DNA from 2 places in the Pseudonocardia sp. 2-7 genome. Region 2 is predicted to be linked to the other one. Evidence: predicted binding sites of a transcription regulator. Region 2 holds the regulator's gene; the other holds the start of a gene.

Region 1 (3,406 bases), 1.5 Mb from region 2:
GGAAGGACGGCGAGGCGCTCTTCCTGCGCTGCAACATCTGGCGCCAGGCGGCGGAGAACGTCGCCGAGTCCCTGACCCGCGGCGCGCGCGTCGTGGTCCAGGGTCGCCTGCGCCAGCGGTCGTTCGAGACCAAGGAAGGCGAGAAGCGCACCGTCGTGGAGATGGAGGTCGACGAGGTCGGCCCGTCCCTGCGCTACGCGACCGCCAAGGTCAACAAGGTCAACCGGGGCGGAGGTTCCGGTGGCTTCGGTGGCGGCGGTGGCTACGACGGCGGCGGTGGCGGTGGCGCCCGACAGGGCGGCGGTTCCGGCGGTGGAGGCAACTCCGGCGGCGGCTATGACGACCCCTGGGGTTCGGCCCCGCCCGCGGGCAGTGGCGCCGCGTCCGACGACGAGCCCCCCTTCTGATCCACGTACCTCTCCGCCCGTGACGGGCGGAGGACGATCTCCAGGAGCACCACCATGGCCAAGGCCATCGTGCGCAAGCCGAAGAAGAAGGTCTGCGCTTTCTGCAAGGATAAGGCCCAGCTGATCGACTACAAGGACACCGGTCTGCTGCGGAAGTTCATCTCCGACCGCGGCAAGATCCGTGCCCGTCGGGTCTCCGGCAACTGCCGGCAGCACCAGCGGGACGTCGCCGTCGCGGTGAAGAACTCCCGTGAGGTCGCCCTGCTGCCGTACACCTCGACCGCTCGCTGAGGAAGGGGAGACACATGAAGCTCATCCTCAACGCCGACGTCCCGAACCTGGGTGCCCCGGGTGACATCGTCGAGGTCAAGGACGGCTACGGCCGCAACTACCTGCTGCCGCGCAAGCTCGCGGTCGTCGCCACCCGTGGCGCCGAGAAGCAGGTCGAGCAGATCCGCCGGGCCCAGAAGTCCCGCGAGATCCGCGACCTGGGCCACGCCCAGCAGGTCGACTCGCAGCTGCGCAACATCAACGTGACCGTCCCGGCCAAGGCCGGCGACACCGGCCGTCTGTTCGGCTCGATCACGCCGGCCCAGGTCGTCGACGCCGTCAAGGCGGCCGGCGGCCCGCTGCTGGACAAGCGCAGCATCGACGTCCCGGGTCACCTCAAGACCCTGGGCAAGCACCAGGTGCAGGTCCGCCTGCACCCGGAGGTCACCACCGAGCTGCCGATCGCGGTCGTCGCGAGCTGAGCGGTCCGGTGGTCGTTCGACCACCGAGCGTGAACAGGGCGGTGTCCGGAGCCATGTGCTCCGGGCACCGCCCTTTCGCGTGTCCGGGCCGGCCGGACGGGCGTCGTGCACACGGTGCGCAGTCCCGGATGGACGATCGACACCGATCGGACGACCCCACACCGGATGTCTTGTCACGCAGCCGACACGCCGTGCGGTGACGATCCACTCGTCGGGCGGGCCTGTGGACGCGCCGGGCGGCGAGCGGTCCGCCGGGCGCTCCGACACGCCCGTACGCGGCGTGCGGCGACACGCCAGAGCAAAGTTGTCCACAGCTGTGGGTATGCCTCTGACCTGCGCAGACGGCCCGTTCCGCTCCCCTGTCCCCAGGTTGTCCCCAGCACGGTCCCGGGACGGGCGGCATCCGTGCACAGTTCATCCCCAGTTCGATCACCAGGCCGGTTCGCCACGGGCCCGCGGCCGACCTAGTGTCGGCCGTACCGGTACGCGAGCGCCTTGCTCCCCGGACCGCGCCCGCCGCGGTCCGTCGGGCACCGCGCCGGCCGGCAGATCACCGACGACGGTCGCGGGTGGCAGCACGTACCACTCGCGCGTCGAACGTGCGTTCGGTACTGTGTCCACCGGGGGTGACGCTGCGTATGGCTCTGACGGACGATCGTCCCGGCAACAAGCCCCGTGCGGTCCGTGACGGCGAGAAGGCCTCCGGACCCGGCGAGGGCGCCACGTTCGACCGTCAGCCCCCGCAGGACCTCACGGCCGAGCAGTCGGTGCTCGGCGGCATGCTGCTGAGCAAGGACGCGATCGCCGACGTCGTGGAGGTCCTGCAGCCGGAGGACTTCTACCGGCCCGCCCACCAGACCGTCTACGAGACGATCCTGGACCTCTACAGCCGTGGCGAGCCCGCGGACGCGGTGACGGTCTCGGCGGAGCTGCAGCGGCGCGGTGAGCTCGTCCGCCTCGGCGGCGCGCCCTACCTGCACACCCTCATCGCGACCGTGCCCACCGCGGCGAACGCGGCGTACTACGCCGAGATCGTCGGCGAGAAGGCGGTCCTGCGGCGGCTGGTCGAGGCCGGCACCCGGATCGTGCAGCTCGGCTACCACGGTGCCGACGGCGGCGACGTCGACGACGCGGTGGACCGGGCCCAGGCCGCGGTCTACGAGGTCACCGAGCGCACCACCACCGAGGACTACACGGTGCTGGAGGAGCTCCTCCAGCCCACGATGGACGAGATCGACGCGATCGCCTCCCGGGGCGGCCAGTCCACGGGGGTGCCGACCGGCTTCGCCGACCTCGACCAGGTCACCAACGGTCTGCACCCGGGCCAGATGGTCGTCGTCGCGGCCCGGCCGGGTCTGGGCAAGTCGACCCTGGGTCTGGACTTCGCCCGCTCCTGCTCCATCAAGAACGGCATGACCAGCGCGTTCTTCTCGCTGGAGATGAGCAAGTCCGAGATCGTCATGCGTCTGCTGTCCGCGGAGGCCCGGATCCGGCTGGCCGACATGCGCGCCGGCCGGATGTCGGACGAGGACTGGACGCGGATGGCGCGGCGGATGTCGGAGATCTCCGAGGCGCCGCTCTACATCGACGACTCGCCGAACCTGACGCTGATGGAGATCCGGGCCAAGGCGCGCCGTATGAAGCAGCGCTACGACCTGAAGCTGATCATCCTGGACTACCTGCAGCTGATGACCTCGGGCCGCAAGGTCGAGTCCCGTCAGCAGGAGGTCTCGGAGTTCTCCCGGCAGATCAAGCTGCTGGCCAAGGAGCTCGAGGTCCCGGTGGTGGCGATGAGCCAGCTGAACCGTGGTCCCGAGCAGCGCACCGACAAGCGGCCGATGCTGTCCGACCTGCGTGAGTCCGGCTCGATCGAGCAGGACGCGGACATGGTGGTGCTGCTGCACCGCCCCGACGCGTTCGAGCAGGACGACCCGCGCGCCGGTGAGGCCGACCTGATCCTGGCCAAGCACCGTAACGGCCCGACCACGACGATCACCGTCGCCCACCAGCTGCACTACAGCCGGTTCTCCGACCTCGCCCACGGCTGAGGCCCCCGGTCGCGCGCCACGGCCACGCCGTCCCTCCGGGGCGGCATCGGTCGCTGTGCGGCGCCGGTCCGGGGCGGCACCGCGCGGTGCGGGGTGCCGGGTCAGGCGGTTCCGGGGTGCGCCTGCGGTCCGGTGGTGGCCGCGACGGCCAGGGCGAGGCCGGCGATGAGGATCCCCGCGACGACGACCGGCACGCTCA
Region 2 (3,406 bases):
ACTCCTCCGGCGACATCCCGGCGACCATGTCCCGACACCCGCGCGCCACCCCGCGCACGCCGTCACCCGATGCGACGCCGACGCGGCGTCCGTCGCTCCGCACCGTCACCACCTCGGACCGCCCCGCAACGCACGGCCGTGCGAACCACGGGGTGCGGCGCCGCACTGCGCGGCGCCGGCCGACGTCAGCGCACGGCGCCGACCGACGGCACGGCGGCCGCGGGGGCGTTCCAGCCCGCCGCCGCGTCGCCCAGCAGCCCGAGCGCCACCACCGCGGTCGTCGCGCACAGCAGGGCCGCGACCCCGGTGAGGAACCGCTCCAGGCGCCCGCGGGCGCGGCTGCGGGCCGGACGCGGGCGCGCCGGGACCAGGCAGCGCCGGGACGGCGGACGGACGGTGCGCGGTGCCGGCACGGCCACCGACCGAGGACGGGGCGGCGCCGCGGCCGGCGCGGGCCGCGTCAGCGTCGCCGTCGCCCTCGGGGCCGGGTCCGCGGTGGTGCAGCGGGGCGTCCGGACCGCGGGGTTCGGACCGCCGGCGGGACCGGACACCGGGACACCGGCCCCGGGGGCGCCGGACACCGGAACGCGCCGGGAACGGGCGGCGGGATGGCGGGCCACCGACTCGGTCAGTGCGCGCTCGCGCGCCCCGTGGGCCGCCCACCGGTGGGCCGCGCGCGCGGCGGCCGACGAGCCGGCACCGGCCGCACCGGCGAGACCGTCGGCGGCCCGCACCCGCTCCCGGGCGGCGCGCCGGGCGCGCGAGGTGGGGGTGCCGGGCGCCGGGGCGCCGGTCAGGCAGCCGACCGCGCCGTGATCGCGGATCCGCTCGTCGAGCTCTCGCATGGTTCCTCCTGCCGTCGGACCGCCCGTCCCCCGGGCGGTCTCGTCTCCCCCGCTCCCGACCGGCCCTTCCCCGAGCCCGGTCGAACGGGTGTACGAGCGGTGTAGCACCCGGCACCGACAACAACCGCGTTCCCGCAGATCGTCGCCCGTGCCGGGGACGTTCTCAGCGTGGTGCGCCGACCGCGGGCGGCCCGACCGGGCCGTGGGTGGCGACCGCGACGTCGGCGAGCACCCCGAGCGCGACGACCGCGGCCGCCGAGGCGAGCAGGACACCCGACGCGGCCACCGCACGGCGCACGACGCCCGGCACCCGGCCGGGCCGCACCCCGTCGGTCGCGGCGCACCCCGGGACCCGCCCGATGACCGTCACGTCCCCGATGACCGCCGCACCCACGATCGCCACCCCCGCTGCCGTTCCCGCTGCCGGTCGCCCCCGCGCGGCCGGACGGCGACGCGGACCGCGTTCGATCGAACCAGTGTTCGATCGAACGCGTGTGCGATGTTGTACCACCGCGGCCCGACGGAATCCACGACACGCCCCGGGCGACTTCGAACGCATGTTTGGCGAACGGGCCCGTGGCGGCTAGGGTCGTCGCCGTAAGTACCCCGAGGAGGCGAATGCGATGGCAGCGGACGACACCGGACACGGTGGTCCCGGCGTGACCGGCACCGCCGCGGACCGGGGATCCGCGAAGGTCCGGGAGTTCCCCGACCCCGCGGCCGACACCCGCGGCCTGACCCCGCGGCAGAAGAAGGTCCTGGCCGTCATCCGGGACTGGGTGGACCGGTACGGCTACCCGCCCAGCGTCCGCGAGATCGGTGACGCGGTGGGCCTCACGTCCACCTCGTCGGTGCACCACCAGCTCCGCACCCTGGAGCGCAAGGGCTTCCTCCGGCGCGACCCGAACCGCACCCGCGCGGTCGACGTCCGCAGCCCGGAGCAGATCGCCGGTACCGACGGGACGGACTCCGACACCGACACCGCCGACCTGCGTTCCGCGCGGCCGGCGCCGGCGTTCGTGCCGCTCATCGGCGACATCGCCGCCGGTGGCCCGATCCTGGCCGAGCAGGCCGTGCAGGACGTGTTCCCGCTGCCGCGCGAGATCGTCGGCGAGGGCACGCTGTTCCTGCTCAACGTCAAGGGTGACTCGATGGTCGACGCCGCGATCACCGACGGCGACTGGGTCGTCGTGCGCCAGCAGCCGGTGGCCGAGCAGGGCGAGGTCGTGGCCGCGATGATCGACGGCGAGGCGACTGTGAAGACGTTCCGCCGCAAGGACGGGCACATCTGGCTGATGCCCGCGAACGACGCCTACGACCCGATCCCGGGTGACGACGCGTCGATCCTGGGCCGCGTCGTGGCGGTCCTGCGCCGCCTCTGACCTCCTCGGACGGCGCCCGCTCCCGCGATCAGCGGGACCGGCGGCGCCGTCCGTGCAGGGACATCGCGACGGCGCCGGCGGCCAGCAGCGCCCCGAGCGCCGCGGCCCCGCCCGCGGCAGGCAGCCACGACGGGTACGTGCGGTACTCGGGCACCGCGGCGGGCTGAGGCACGACCGGTGCCTGCGGAACGGTCGCCGCGGACACCGCGCCCGGGACGACCGTGACCGCCGCCGCGGTCAGGCCCCTCGCCTCGCTCCCGGAGTGCAGCGCGCCCCGGCCGTCCGGGGCGATCGCCTCACCCTGCGCCTCCCCCGGCAACGGCACCGGCAGCGGTGCCCCGCCCAGGGCCGCGACCAGCGCGTCGGCGGTCGCCGGTCCGCCGGCGGGCAGCGGGAACACCCAGGCGTCGGTGTAGGTCCGCAGCACGACGGCGCGCCCGCCATCTGCCCCGGCCGGCGAGAGCCCGCCGCCGGTGACCGTGCGCGACCCGGCGGCCCCGAGCGGCCCGCCGCCGGTGCCGGACCAGGGCAGCACCACCTGTGCCACCCGGCGCAGCTCCACGGGGTCCCCGCCATCGCGCAGCGGCGCGGCGGGCCGGTACACCCCGGCGGCCCCGGTGGTCTTGTCGACCAGCAGGGGCACGCCGTCGTCGCCGACCAGCAGTGCCTCGACGTCGCGCGGACCGTCGGGGTGGACGAGGTCGTGCACCCGTGGCGGTCCGGCCGGGGGCAGCACGACGAGCCGGACCGACCCGCGCCGCGCCCCGTTGTCGCCGGTGTCGGCGAGCCACAGCTCCCCGCCCGGTCCGAGGCCGAGGTCCTCGACGTCGGTGACCGGGACGTCGGCCTGCCGGGTGCCGGTGACCGCACAGCTGGCCGGGTCCAGGGTGAACGTCCGCGCGGTCCCGCCGCCGTCGACGACGGCGTGGTAGCGCTGCGGGGCCGCGCCGGGCGGGCCCTCGGCGACCAGTCCGGACAGCTCCGCCAGCCGCGGGTCGTCGATCGAGCAGGCCGGGATCGCCCCGGGCGGCGGCGCGGCCGCACCCGTGAGCGCGCCGGTCAGGCAGAGGACCGCGGTCAGGCGGCGGGCCACGGTCCCGGGACCCGGCCGCCCGGCCGGTGGGACGCTCAGTGGCCCGCCGCCGTCGCCGGCAGGTCGGTGCCGGTCCCGGTCGGCAG

Evidence for each region. Region 2 encodes LexA, which represses DNA repair genes until DNA is damaged. Its sites were predicted from a motif close to CGAACACGTGTTCG; they were not measured.
Region 1: a site for LexA is predicted at 1,754-1,767, ahead of dnaB (replicative DNA helicase). Genes of this name have one in related genera too.

The regions. Positions count from the first base shown of each region.
Region 1 is NZ_CP094507.1:5,499,590-5,502,995, reverse strand. It holds gene MTO91_RS26630 (single-stranded DNA-binding protein) at 1-407, shown strand, start outside; gene rpsR (30S ribosomal protein S18) at 462-698, shown strand; gene rplI (50S ribosomal protein L9) at 713-1,159, shown strand; gene dnaB (replicative DNA helicase) at 1,798-3,207, shown strand; gene MTO91_RS26610 (DUF3040 domain-containing protein) at 3,309-3,406, opposite strand, start outside.
Region 2 is NZ_CP094507.1:4,002,021-4,005,426, forward strand. It holds gene MTO91_RS19210 (hypothetical protein) at 186-845, opposite strand; gene MTO91_RS19215 (hypothetical protein) at 1,009-1,239, opposite strand; gene lexA (transcriptional repressor LexA) at 1,469-2,227, shown strand; gene MTO91_RS19225 (hypothetical protein) at 2,256-3,320, opposite strand; gene hflX (GTPase HflX) at 3,356-3,406, opposite strand, start outside.